One region of the Lysinibacillus sp. EB271-A1-10B genome, then DNA from elsewhere that is predicted to be linked to it. Evidence: riboswitches for the same ligand, from Rfam matches in the RefSeq annotation. Region 1 holds a riboswitch; the other holds the start of a gene.
What was found. A riboswitch is a leader RNA that binds a small molecule or an ion and turns the genes downstream of it on or off. The one in region 1 is predicted to bind glycine.

Region 1 (7,381 bases):
AAAGCAGCAAAAAGGTTTTACTTTAATTGAAATGTTAATAGTTCTCCTGATTATTTCCATATTAATTTTAATTACAATCCCAAATGTTACGAAACATTTTGCCACCGTCGATGAGAAGGGGTGCAAAGCGTATGTGAGCATGGTGCAAGGTCAGGTGGAGGCGTATCGAGTAGATTTTATGGATTATCCAACGATTCAAGATTTGGTAGCGAAAGGCTATTTAAAGAAGAATGAAACGACCTGCCCTAATAAAGAAGAGATTGTAATCACTAAGGATGGGGAGGTACGATTGGCGAAAACCTCTACCGATACTGGTTCTGGTAATTGATGGATACTAATAAGAGTGAGCGTGGCTATACATTTGTTGAAATGCTAATTGTATTGTTTATCCTTATGTGTTTGTCAGCGATTGTCGTCAAATATTCGTTAAAAGGAGTGGAGACTAGGGAGCTTGAGCAATTTTTTACACAAATTCAATTAGATATTCAATATATACAAACTTATAGTATGCATCAAAGGGAATATATCTCGATGAAGTTTGAAAGTTCATCAAAGAGATACATTATTAAAAAGGATATTTTTACAGAATTATATGAACGCCCTTTTCCGAAAGGGGTTGAGTTTATGCCTGCATCGAGTTCAATTTACACGATTATGTACAACTATAATGGAAACGTCATGACGCCAGGGACTGTTTATTTTAAAACGCCTCAAGGTGTGAAAAAAGTTGTGATTACATTAGGACGAGGGAGATCGAGGATTGAATGAATCTGGTTATTCATTTGTGGAAACGATATTATCAGTAGTCATTGTTATGTTAGTATGCACGACATTAATACCAATTAGCTATACGATGAAAACGACTCTTTATAACAAGAAGTTGGAGGTGTTCGCAGCTGAAACGGCCTATGAAGGCTTAAAGCATTACCGCAATCTACAACAAACAGAAGGCACTAAAACCATTGATAATATAGAATTTCAGTGGTTTATGAATGGACAAGGGGTATGCGTAAGTTTTCAAAATACGCGGGAATTACGTAAAAAATGTATACAACTGACAGGTGAAGTTGATGAATGAGCGAGGCTACACATTATTAGAAGCGATGTTTCAATTAGTTGTTTTTGTGCTTATTGCCCATCTTGTTGTGTTTATTATGCTTTGGTTTGCTGAAATGAAAACAACGATGCTAACTGATGAGCAATCAAAGTGGGAGCTTTTTGTTTATGATTTGAATATGTATGTAAGTGATATTTCATCTTTTACACTTCGAAAGGATCAAAAGAGAATAACCTTCCAGGCCGCAGATACCATTCATAATATTGATTGTTACAGCAATATAATTCGTGATCAAGTAAATGGTGGTCATGTACCAATGCTAGTTGGTATTACTAAATGCCAGTTCCGATATGAAAAAGATATGTTAACAGTAGCTGTTGAACTTCCAAGTGGTAGTAAAAAGGAGCGAACTTTCTATGTTCCAGTTTTTGAAAAATGACAGAGGGGCTATTTTTTTAATCGCAATTGGATTATTATTTTTTGTAACTACTTTTGTCCTTACGTTTTGTACGTCTTATGAGATTCAGTTTCGAACATATGATGGCCTAGAAAAGCTCAATGTTCGAGCTACGATAAATTTATTAGGACAAATTTTGTCAGACAGTGTAGAATCGTAGTTATAAGAAGGTGATTCGAATGCGAAAAATATATTTAGTTGGTTTTATGGGCTCCGGGAAAAGTGCGTTAGGAAGACGTTTAAGCTATTTGTTAAAGATGCCCTATTACGATATGGATCATGAGATTGTTCGACAGCAGGGTATGACAATTCCGCAAATATTTGAAAAATACGGAGAAGCACGTTTTCGGGAAATAGAAACAGAATTTTTGAAAAACTTCCGGGACGAAGCTTGTATTATTTCAACAGGTGGTGGAGTCGCAATTAATGCTGAAAATCGAAAAATAATGAGACGCAGTGGGCTCGTGTTTTTTTTAGATGCGACATTCGAAGATATATACAAACGAATACAGCATGATCCGAACAGACCGATTGTACAGAGCTCGACGAAAGAAGAGTTAGAGCAGCTGTATCATTACAGAAGAAAGTTCTATCGTGAAGTAGGACATATACAAGTGTTAACAGAGGGGCGAACAATCCGCCAAATTCTTGAGTATTTAGTATTCCAAGTTAAAAGGCTAAAAAGCGAACATTGATGTATCGTTAATACTTAAATGTTCGTTTTTTAACATAAAATAAAAAATGATTGCCTTTTCAATGCAATTAATGTTAGGATATAGACAAAAGTTACTTAATGTTCATTGAATACTAAATAGTACCAAGTTGAAACTTGGGCGGATGATTGTACGGGGAGAGCACGTATAGACGTCACCGAAGGAGCAAATAGCAAAATGTTATGAATCTCTCAGGTAAAAGGACTCGTATAAGACGCAACTCTGGAGAGTGCTGTAGTACTACAGCCACCAAAGGGGAAAGCCGGCTGATTGGCATTGTATGTATGCGAGTCAGTCTGGTGTAACTTTCAGGTGCAAGGACAGAGAATCCCGAAAAGGGGTTCGTCTGTCTTTTTTTATGTCTAAATGTTTTACCTAATGTTGTTCGTTTTTCTTTATTTGGATGAACAAACAAGGGAAGCATGACTGTACAAAAAAACAGACGAACTACTATAAGTAAATATGTAACGAACAATAAGGGGGCAAAAACAATGACAGAATTAAAACGCACACCTCTATTTGAAGAATATGCAAAACATGGTGGTAAAACAATTGACTTCGGTGGATGGGAATTACCAGTGCAGTTCTCTTCTATTAAAGAAGAGCATGATGCAGTACGTAATCGTGCTGGCTTATTTGATGTATCACATATGGGTGAGATTTTAGTAACTGGACCTAATTCACTAGAGTTTTTACAAAACCTTTTGACAAATGATATTTCTAAGATTGCAGTAGGTCAAGCGCAATATAATGCAATGTGCTATGAAGATGGTGGTGTTGTCGATGATTTATTAACGTATAAATTAGCAGACAATCATTATTTATTATGCGTGAACGCGGCAAATATTGAAAAAGATTATGATTGGATGATGGAAAATCAACATCAATATGATGTAACGATAGACAACCAATCAGAGGCTTATGCACAAATTGCCCTTCAAGGTCCATTAGCAGAAGAAGTTCTTCAAACATTAACAGATACTGATTTACAAACGATTAAATACTTCCGTTTCCAAGCAGATGTTGAAGTTGCTGGTCATAAAGCATTAGTATCTCGTAGCGGTTACACAGGAGAAGATGGCTTTGAACTATATGGCTCTCCAGAAGATATTAAAGCATTATGGGGTAAAATCTTAGAGGCTGGAAAAGACAAAGGTGTAGTTCCTGCAGGTTTAGGCTGCCGTGATACACTTCGTTTTGAAGCAGGTCTTCCATTATACGGGCAAGAGCTATCAGCGACAATTTCACCTCTTGAGGCTGGTATTGGTTTTGCTGTGAAGTTAAATAAAGAGGGCTTTAATGGTCATGAGGCATTAGTGGCACAAAAAGAAACTGGGCTGTCACGTAAAATTGTGGGTATTGAAATGATTGATAAAGGAATTCCTCGCCATGGCTACAAAGTGTTGAAGGATGGTAAGGAAATCGGTGAAGTGACAACAGGTACACAACTTCCTTCTTCTAAACGAAATGTTGGTCACGCATTAATTGACAGTCAATTCGCAACTATCGGAACTGAATTGGAAATTGAAATTCGTGGTAAGCACTTAAAAGTAGTAACAGTTGAAACACCGTTTTACAAGCGTTCAAAATAAAAGTTGAAAAGAGGGACCTACATTTATGAAACATCGTTATTTACCAATGACGGAGCAAGATAAACAAGAAATGTTAGACGTAATCGGTGTATCCTCAGTTGATGCGTTATTTGAGGATATTCCAGAAAAAGTACGTTTTAAAGGCCTATATGATATTAAAGAAGCGAAATCTGAATCAGCTTTATTAAAAGAATTAACAGCAATGGCTGCGAAAAATAAAGATACAAATGCTAACGTATCGTTTTTAGGTGCAGGCGTATACAACCACTATAAACCGGTTATCGTGGACCATGTTATTTCTCGTTCAGAGTTTTACACAGCGTATACTCCATATCAACCAGAAATTTCACAAGGGGAATTACAAGCAATTTTTGAATTCCAAACGATGATCGCAGAGCTTACAGGCATGGATCTTGCAAACTCTTCTATGTACGATGGAGGAACAGCGTTAGCTGAAGCAGGTATGCTTGCAGCTGGCCATACACGCCGTAAGAAAATTTTAGTATCTGAAGCAGTTCACCCTGAGTATCGTGATGTCGTTGCTACATATGCATATGGTCAATCCATTGAAATTGTTACTGTTCCACAAAATGATGGTGTGACAGATGTAGAAGCTTTAAAGGAATTAATAGATGATAATACGGCAGCTGTTATTGCACAATATCCTAACTTCTTTGGTCAAATAGAGGACTTGCAAGTAATTGGCGATATTGCGCATGAGGCAAAAAGTTTATTTGTTGTCTCTTCGAATCCACTTGCACTAGGAATTTTAACACCACCTGGTAAGCTAGGTGCTGATATTTGTGTAGGGGACGCACAGGTTTTCGGTATTTCTGAAGCATTCGGTGGTCCACACTGTGGTTTCTTTGCAGTAACTACGAAGTTAATGCGTAAAGTTCCTGGTCGTCTTGTAGGTGAAACAGTTGATGGTGAAGGTCGTCGTGGTTATGTTTTAACATTACAAGCACGTGAACAACATATCCGTCGTGATAAAGCAACGTCCAATATTTGTTCGAACCAAGCACTTCTTGCACTTGCTGCTTCTGTAGCAATGACTGCTCTAGGTAAAGAAGGCGTTCGTGAAATGGCAATGCAAAACATTGCGAAAACACGCTATGCTAAAAATGCCTTTGAAGCGACTGGTTTCACAGTAGCATTCCAAGGTGCACACTTTAACGAAATCGTTGTGAAGACAAATAAATGTGTGAAAGAAATTAATAAAGGCTTAATTGAAAAAGGTATCATCGGTGGCTATCCTTTAGGTCAAACATATGACTCTCTAAAAAATCACGTGCTAATCGCAGTAACAGAATTACGCACGAAGGAAGAAATTGATGCACTAGTTGCAGAAATGGGGGCTCTTAATGCATAACGAAAATCAATCACTCATTTTTGAAATTACCAAAGAAGGTCGCGTAGGTTACAGCTTAGAAGCACTTGATGTACCAGAGGTTGATCTTGCCGATTTACTTCCTGGAAACTTAGTACGCGCTGAGGCAGCAGAATTACCAGAAGTATCTGAGCTTGATATTATGCGTCACTATACAGCACTTTCTCGTCGTAACCACGGTGTAGACTCTGGCTTCTACCCGCTTGGTTCTTGTACGATGAAATATAATCCAAAAATTAACGAGGCCGTTGCACGAATTTCAGGCTTTGCTAATGTTCACCCATTACAGGACGAATCAACAACTCAAGGTGCGATGGAGCTTCTTTACGACCTACAAACTTCATTAGTTGAAATTACAGGTATGGATGAAGTGACATTACAACCTGCAGCAGGTGCTCATGGTGAATGGACAGCATTAATGATGATCCGCGCATTCCATGAAGCAAATGGTGAGGGTCACCGTAATAAAGTTATTGTTCCTGACTCTGCTCACGGTACAAACCCAGCATCTGCAACAGTTGCAGGCTTTGAAACTATTACTGTTAAATCAGATGAAAATGGCTTAGTAGATATTGAAGATTTGCGCAAAGTAGTTGGTTCTGATACAGCTGCATTAATGCTAACAAATCCAAATACACTTGGTCTATTTGAAGAAAACATTATCGAAATGGCAGAGCTTATTCACTCTGTTGGCGGTAAAGTATACTATGACGGTGCAAACTTAAACGCAGTTATGAGTAAAGCACGTCCTGGTGATATGGGCTTTGACTGCGTACACTTAAACTTACACAAAACATTTACAGGTCCTCACGGTGGCGGTGGCCCAGGTTCAGGTCCAGTAGGAGTGAAAGCTGATTTAATTCCATTCCTTCCAAAACCAGTTTTAGTAAGAACAGAAGAAGGAACATATCACTTCGATTACGAGCGCCCACAATCAATCGGACGTGTTAAACCTTACTATGGTAACTTTGGTATCAACGTACGTGCATATACTTATATTCGTACAATGGGTCCAGATGGCTTAAAAGCTGTAACAGAATACGCTGTACTAAACGCAAACTATATGATGCGTCGTTTAGAGCCATTCTACGATCTACCATATAACCGTCATTGTAAACATGAATTTGTATTATCAGGTCGTCGTCAAAAGAAACTTGGCGTTCGTACTTTAGACATTGCAAAACGTCTGTTAGACTTTGGCTATCATCCACCAACAACTTACTTCCCATTAAATGTGGAAGAGGCATTAATGATCGAGCCAACAGAAACAGAATCTAAAGAAACATTAGATGCATTCTGCGATGTGATGATTCAAATTGCAAAAGAAACTGAAGAAAACCCATCAATCGTACAAGAAGCACCACATACAACAGTCGTAACTCGTCTAGACGAAACACGCGCTGCTCGTACACCAGTACTTCGTTATCAAAAAGCATAAAATATGTTAGCGGGTGCGACTCCCGCTATCTCTATAAATAAAGTGGCTGTAAATACAGAGTCATTTGTGATTTTAAGTATATTTTTGCCGCAAGGGCAAGGATATACTTAATTTTATTTTAGGCAATGTTATACTTACCATTTTTGAAAATGTTTAACCTACTATAAAAAAGAAAAACCGGAATTTCTTAAGAGAGAATTCGGTTTTTCTTTTGGATTAAGAATCTGTAAAGCGATAATAAGATACTTCCATTAAAGGGCGAGGTCCTATGCTACGATTAGAAAGTTCCGGATGAATGTTGATTAATAGGCGCAAGATATAAAGCGAATAAATCCAAAGAAAAATCTAAACAACTAAGAAAAATAAAACAGCAAATTATTGAATGTGTTTTTTCAGCTTTTGAAGAAGGGAAAGTACATAATAAAAGTTACATTCAAAGTAAAGTTAAAATAGGGAAGCAATTTGTAGAACCTGAAATTCCTGATTACATAAATGAAGTTTTAGAACTTAGTCGTAAAGGCTTTTACTGAAAGTGTTGCAGAATTGCTAATTATACTAGGGAAGTGAATACTAATCTTGATCTTTTTTTGATATTAAAGATGTTTGTTGTAGGTGAAAAACTAAGAGTTTTAGTAAAGAATGGTTATTAATATTAATAAATTAAGTAAAATAATACGATTAACCAATTGGAGAATGAAGAAGATAGAGAGTAAAAAAATGTATGAAATTAATGG
Region 2 (7,381 bases), on a different contig from region 1:
TAGCGTATTACTTTCTTTTTTTCTTATAAAGAATTAGCAGCAATATAAACCAAATTGGTGTCAATAGTAATGCCGTACGAGTTGCCTCTGAAATGAACATTACTACTAATAGAAATGCAAAGAAGGCAAGTACTAAATAGTTCACGAACGGTGTGAAAGGTGCCTTGAAAATTGATGCTTCATGAAGAGCACGATTTTTACGTTTATAGATGATATGAGAGATTAATATAATACTCCATACCCAGATAAAGCAAATGGCACTAATCGTTGTCACAACACTAAAGGCGTTTTCAGGCATTAATTTACTTAGTAATGCACCTACGGATACAACAATTGCAGATACAACAAGTGCGTTACTTGGTACACTGTTTTTATTGAGCTTTGCAAATGTTGGTGAAGCTTGCTTGTTGTTTCCAAGATTAAAGAGCATGCGGCTTGTAGAAAATAAACCACTATTACCAGCCGAGGCAGCAGATGTTAGAACGACAAAATTAATAATCCCTGCAGCAATTGGAATACCAGCTAGTGTAAATACTTGTACAAATGGACTACTAGAGGCAGACATTTCATGCCAAGGATTAATGCATAAAATAACAAATAGCGCCCCTACGTAGAATAATAAAATGCGTAATGGAATTTTGTTAATGGCAGAAGGAATATTCTTTTTAGGATCGGCCGTTTCAGCAGCGGAAACCCCTACTAGCTCGACACCAACAAAAGCGAAAACAACCATTTGGAATGCCATTAGGAACCCGTGTAGACCATTCGGGAATAACCCGCCATATGCCCAAAGATTTTCAACGGAAACTGTGCCAGCGCCTGTTTGAAAGCCTGTAAATATCATGAATAGTCCAATCACAATCAGTGCAACAATTGTAATGACTTTTATAAGTGCAAACCAAAATTCTAGTTCGCCAAATAGTTTTACAGTTAATAGATTCAACATTAGCAACAGGACTAAACAGCCAATTGCAGGCACCCATTGTGGAATGTCAAACCAATATTGTACATAAACGCCGACAGCAATAATATCTGCCATAGCGGTCATAATCCAGCAGAACCAGTATGTCCAACCGGTAATGTAACCTGCCCAAGGTCCTATGTATTCGGATGCAAAATCAGTAAATGATGTATAGCCAGCATTCGATAATAACAGTTCACCTAACGCCCGCATGACGAAAAATAAGGCAGTTCCGACAATTAGATAGGCGAAGATGATGGAAGGTCCTGCTAAAGCAATGGCTTTACCGGAGCCTAAAAATAAACCAGTACCGATTGTTCCGCCAATCGCAATGAGCTGCACATGGCGATTTTTTAATTCGCGTTTTAATTGTTGTTGTTGTTCCACGTTGCTCCCCCTCAAAGATACGTAATAACTATGACTGGAAATAAAAAAGAGACTAGTAGTGACACTAGTCTCGTAAACGACAGAATAACAAATACCCATAGCGAATGTTGTATGTAAAAAAGAAAACATTCGTGTGGTATAGCTTTCATGATGAAAGTTAATATTACTCCTCTGTCCTTTTGCCTGAGATAGTGAACCCTTCGGCGACGCAAAATGCGCTCTCTCCAGAACTGCTCCTGCTATAGTTTTATCCATAGCATTCATAGCTTGTATTGTATGTCTTGATGACATTATTTTAAGATATTATACATCCTATCAGTGCTACCATAAATATTCAAGGGTAAATTTCTGTCTTTTTCAGAAAAAAAGAAGATTGGAGTTCGTCTAGGTAAAAATTACACGAAAAATAGTATTTTTAGACATACGTTAAAATAGGGATAATATTTAATGTTTGGTATAAAGGTTAAAAAAGGCGAGGGACGAGTGAGGGAAGCAGCTAGAACTTTGATAAAGGAAGTTGAATGTGATGTGAGCAGTATATTGCCGCACGCGCTACTTTTTTCTGTTCAATAAGTTGTCAGACGTTAAACAATAAATATAATATAGTAGAAACTCAGAATTTTTTGCAAAAAGTAAACCATCTCATAGTCATTTGAGATGGTTTCTTCCTGTTTAAAACAAAGTGAGATAGGTATATATAAATAAATTACCTTAGATTTCGCGAGTATATTTATTTATAGTAGTCACTTATGCCTTAACGACTTTTTGAAATTATTTTTTAGACTTTATTTTACCTGTCCAAGTACGGAAGCCGCCTTGAAGTTGGTAAATTTGGTTGTAGCCACGTTTTTTAAGAAATAGAGCAGCACGTGCGCTACGGCCTGTATTTTGACAGTATAAATATACTGGTAAATCTGGGCGAATTTCTTTGTGACGTTGACGTAGAGTTGTTGAAGGAACATTACGTGCACCAAGAATGTGACCTGCATCAAATTCTTTTTGCTCACGTACGTCGATAAGCTGCGCTTTACGATAGCCTTCAATAAATTGTTCTTGTGTTAGGTTTGTTACGGCTTTTTTTAGTCGTAGGGCATTGATACCGATATATGCAATTACGACTACTAAAATAACACCGATTGTGATAAGTATGTTTAACAAAATTTCTTACCCCTTTCTATCTTCTTTATTATTATAAAAGATGCGCTAGCGATAGTCCAATGAGTTTGATAAAATTAATTAGATTGTGGCTAGAATTAATCTATCTATATGTATGGATGTTATTAGTGAAATGTCACAGAATCATGCTACTCCATTTTTAGATTTGGGTGGATGATACTTCAATAAAGAATAGAACTAAACGCAGAGTGTCAAAATTTTGAGAAACATTAATTTTTGGCTCATCACCATGAGTAGGATGGCATTTGCTAAAACGTATGCGATATATAGGTTGATTGGAGTGAAGGCAGGGCGACTCCTCGGGGATTAGCGATAGGGGAACGAAGGCTAAGAGCATCACATCCTGTGATAACGCCTTCGTGACCAACATCCTGTTGGCCCAAGCGGCTCATCGGTCGTCCCCAGAGAAAGAGCCCGGCCGGAACGGAAATCAACCACTCGCTATAGGGATGAGCCTTATTTTGTACACATTCGCAAAAGGTAAAGCCTCCGGCTGATGTCACGGAATCGAAAAGGATTTCTTTGTGCAAGCACAAAGCCGATTCCCGACGCATTTATGCCGAGGCATAAATGATTAATTGTAGGAGATGAAAATATGACAACTTGGTATTTTCTAAATTCAGGGAAATGTAGCCCATCTTTCAATATGGCATTAGACGAAGCATTACTTGATTGGCATAGTGAAGGTTTAATTCCACCGGTTATTCGTTTTTATGAGTGGGAGCCAGCAACTCTTTCGATTGGCTATTTTCAACAAGCGAAAAGAGATATTAATCTAGAAGCGGTGCGAGAACAAGGGCTAGGCTTTGTTCGTCGTCCAACAGGTGGTAGAGCCGTTTTACATGAACATGAATTGACATATAGTGTCATTGTTTCTGAAAGCTATCCAGATATGCCTGAATCAGTGACAGAGGCATATAGAGTGTTAAGTGAAGGGATATTGCAAGGGTTTCATAATCTAGGCATGGATGCTTATTTTAGTGTTCCTAATACTGAAGAACAAAGAGCGGACTTAAAGAAACCTAAAAGTGCAGTTTGCTTTGATGCGCCAAGCTGGTATGAGCTTGTAGTAGAAGGTAAAAAAGTGGCAGGTAGTGCACAAACTCGTCAAAAAGGTGTTATTTTACAGCATGGAGCTATTTTACTTGATTTAGATCAAGAAAAATTATTATCTGTCTTCAATTTTTCAAGTGAAGAGGCGAAGGCGCGTATGCGTAGAAAGATGCCTGAAAAAGCGGTTGCTATCAATAACCTTGTTAAAGAACCTGTGACTATTGCACAATGTGTGACAGCTTTTAGAGATGGTTTTGCAAAATCGTTGCAAATTGATTTAAAACCATTTACACTTTCTGAGGAGCAATTAGAATATGTACATGCACTAGAAGAAAAAAAATATGCATGTGATGATTGGAACTTCAAAAAATAAAAAATGGTATAAGAAAAATATTTTTTTAGCGTTCAACCCTTGTAGTAACAAGCAGTTCGCATTCTGTTCGAAATTGCAAGAGTTGAATTAAAAAACTAGATATAGTATCTTTTTTTAAGAAACATACACAATATGTAGTGTTTAACGACACATGATATTGTGTATTTATATTTGTAAAGCAGAAAATAAGGGAGGCAAAACGATGGTACTCACAAATCATCAACCCGAAGTAAACAAATTTGAACAGTTAAACAAAGATATTGAACAATTTCCACAGGTTCATCCCGTAACACCTGATATGCACATTACGCATAAAGGTGTATCAAGACTTGTAATGATCGATCGCTACTCGTTTAAAGATACGGAAAAGAAAACGTTAAAAGCCGGTGATTTCGTCGTATTAACAGTGAAGGCAGATCCAAAATTCCCTGCACGTGGTTTAGGGACAATCCAAAAGCTTGATATGTCTACAAAAACAGCAGAAATTTTGATTGAGGAAGATTACCGTAGTGCTATAGATGATCCGAAAGAGCAAGAAACGGGTGTGATTACGCGTTCAATTGACGTGCTAGAAAAGCCTCTTGAAATATTTTATGAACAAATCGCAAAACGAAATGCAACAGGGCTTGCTGCTGTTGAAAAAACACAAGAGAAACGCCAAGAATGGTTTGAGAAGTTTTATGAGCAACTAGTTTCATTAAAATTCATTCCAGCTGGACGAGTTATTTATGGAGCTGGATCTGAAACGGATGTAACTTTCTTCAACTGTTACGTAATGCCATTTGTAGCAGATTCACGTGAAGGAATAAGTGATCACCGTAAGCAAGTGATGGAAATTATGAGCCGCGGTGGTGGTGTAGGGACAAATGGTTCAACATTGCGTCCACGTAACACTTTAGCTCGTGGTGTAAATGGTAAATCATCTGGCTCTGTATCATGGTTAGATGATATTGCGAAACTGACTCATCTTGTCGAACAAGGTGGTTCCCGTCGTTAAGACTCGGCGACGTAATCTCGTGAATTGCTGGAACACCCTGAGAGCTTTTCTTGCTACAACGTAAACTGTGAAGTTAGGTGTGAATGCTTGAAAAAAGAAAAGATTGGGCAATCAGCAGCGAAGCGTCTATGGAAACGTAGATGAACGTTCAACGACTATTGAAACTTTCTAAGCTTGGCAAAGTATGAAAGAAGTAAATCATATTAGGCGGTGACGCTCTTATGAGGCACGAGACAAAGAACAGTATTCTTTGATGATATAGTCTGATCTTATGTGAAAGCATAAGAGTATGGCAGAAATGACCATACCAGAAAAATTAAATTCATTATTTTTCTGTAACAAAAAATGGGAGCACAAATGATTATGCTGGCAGATTGGCATCCTGATATCGTGGAATTTATTATTTCGAAAATGCAAAATCCACGTATTCTACGATACCTAATCGAAAATACAACGGATAAAACAATTATTCGTCTAGCAAAAGAAAAATTAAACTTTAAACCTCTTTCAACTCAAGAGGAAGCTATGTACCAAGGTATTGTTAACTATAAAGGTATCGAAGGCTTAGGTGGTTTTGATACAGCTATTATTCGCGAAGCGGAAAACAAACTACGCGATGGCGGTACTTATACTGTTCACAATCCAGAGTTTTTAACTGGTGCAAATATTTCTGTAACATTAACAAAAGAATTTATGGAAGCAGTTGAAAATGACGCTGAATTCGAGCTTCGTTTCCCAGCTGTTGAAGAATATACAAAAGAAGAAATGGCTATTTACAACAGTGAGTGGCATAAAGTTGGAGACGTGCGCGAATGGGAGAAAATGGGCTATAAAGTACGCACATACCGTACGATTAAAGCGCAGGAATTATGGAATTTAATCAACGTTTGTGCAACGTACTCTGCAGAGCCAGGTATTTTCTTCATCGACAACGCCAATGACATGACTAACGCAAAAGCTTATGGTCAAAGCGTTGTAGCGACTAATCCGTGTGGTGGACTTCGCCTCACGTTAAAAATTGCGGGATAAAGCGGGAAGGCTGAGATGCTAATCCGAACCGAAGGCTAAAGGTAAAACTTCAGTCAGGGGCAACGCATACCCGGTGATCCTACTTAGTAGACTATAACCCGGGCACGAGACCGCAACATTACACATAACAATAGACTGGCCTAATTAGAGAAAGGCTGTAATCAAATGAACAGAGGTTATGCAGGTTTTTATAAATCATACTATTTAAGAAGTTCATATGAGTGTGCATATGCCAAATTTCTAGATTATCATTCAATTTCTTGGGGCTATGAAGACAAAGTATTTAATATTGGATTCAAATTTTATAAACCTGATTTTTTCTTCTATAATGATAACGGTGATATTATAAAGATTGTTGAAATTAAGTCTCGCGATATTACGGCGAAAGAAAAAGCTCTAGAAGCTTTAAAGGTTATTGAGACAACTTATGATATTAATTGCGAATTAATTTCTTATGAAGAATTGCTCGAAATGTATAAACTTGTACCATTTTCGTTAACTTCAACGATAACAGAATGGATAGAATCAAAAAATACAACAATAAACAAAGCTAATTATGGTAAGTTCAATGCTCATTTCAATCAACAACATAATGAGCATACTAAAAAAATAATTGGACAGCATACAAAGCGATTGTGGGAATCTAATAGTCCGGCGAAAGCAAGAATGATTGAAGGTTTAAGAAAATCTGGCTTGGCTCAAAAGGGTAAGCAAAAGAAACCTAGGGAACAAAGAATCTGTAAAAGTTGTGGGAGCAAGTTTGAAGTTATTGTTTCTTCATCCAAATGGTTTTGTACTCAATCATGCGCTGGAAGTTCAAATATTCAAGTTGCCACACAAACTTATGTTGAAAAGCGAGCAAAAATTCATCAAGAAATTAAACAGACAGTAATTAAATGGGCAATCGACAATCAAGAAATTATAACTGCAACCCCCTTTAATCAAATAAAATCAACTCTCCAACCATTAATCGAAAGCATTTATCAAGAATTTGGAGTTAAAGATTTTAGAGTAATTTCGAAATCAATCTTTGGGGGAGATAGAGGAAGAAAAGAACTACTTAGGTTTATGAAAAAAGTGTGTAATGAAAATGTATGCTGAACTTACAGGAATTGAACTGTAAGAACTAGAGGATAAAAAGCCTTTAGGATAACAATAATTGGAACAACCACTCGCACCATATTCTGTGTGTAACTTAGCAGCTGTGAACTTAGCGCAGTTTGCGAATAAAGAAGATCAAACGATTGATTTCGAAGCACTTCGTGAAACAGTTCGTGTTGGTGTTCGTATGCAAGATAATGTAATTGATGCTACACCATACTTCTTAGAAGAAAACCGTGTACAAGCTCTAGGAGAGCGTCGTGTTGGCTTAGGCGTAATGGGCTTAGCGGACTTACTAATTTAT

Region 2: linked by a shared signal. The riboswitch ahead of AC3WSK_RS08720 (amino acid permease) and the one ahead of gcvT (glycine cleavage system aminomethyltransferase GcvT) in region 1 are both predicted to bind glycine.

What each region holds. Positions count from the first base shown of each region.
Region 1 covers NZ_JBYTDL010000032.1:30,625-38,005, reverse strand. Annotated here, with positions in the region: gene comGC (competence type IV pilus major pilin ComGC) at 1-328, shown strand, start outside; gene comGD (competence type IV pilus minor pilin ComGD) at 328-768, shown strand; gene AC3WSK_RS24330 (hypothetical protein) at 761-1,078, shown strand; gene comGF (competence type IV pilus minor pilin ComGF) at 1,071-1,496, shown strand; gene AC3WSK_RS24320 (hypothetical protein) at 1,474-1,674, shown strand; gene AC3WSK_RS24315 (shikimate kinase) at 1,694-2,209, shown strand; glycine riboswitch at 2,352-2,444, shown strand; gene gcvT (glycine cleavage system aminomethyltransferase GcvT) at 2,719-3,819, shown strand; gene gcvPA (aminomethyl-transferring glycine dehydrogenase subunit GcvPA) at 3,845-5,191, shown strand; gene gcvPB (aminomethyl-transferring glycine dehydrogenase subunit GcvPB) at 5,184-6,647, shown strand.
Region 2 covers NZ_JBYTDL010000004.1:270,363-277,743, reverse strand. Annotated here, with positions in the region: gene AC3WSK_RS08720 (amino acid permease) at 8-1,348, opposite strand; glycine riboswitch at 1,510-1,586, opposite strand; gene AC3WSK_RS08715 (rhodanese-like domain-containing protein) at 2,120-2,506, opposite strand; gene AC3WSK_RS08710 (lipoate--protein ligase family protein) at 3,120-3,950, shown strand; partial or broken gene AC3WSK_RS08705 (ribonucleotide reductase barrel domain-containing protein) at 4,153-4,944, shown strand; partial or broken gene AC3WSK_RS08700 (ribonucleotide reductase barrel domain-containing protein) at 5,296-5,943, shown strand; gene AC3WSK_RS08695 (restriction endonuclease) at 6,142-7,077, shown strand; partial or broken gene AC3WSK_RS08690 (ribonucleotide reductase barrel domain-containing protein) at 7,139-7,381, shown strand, end outside.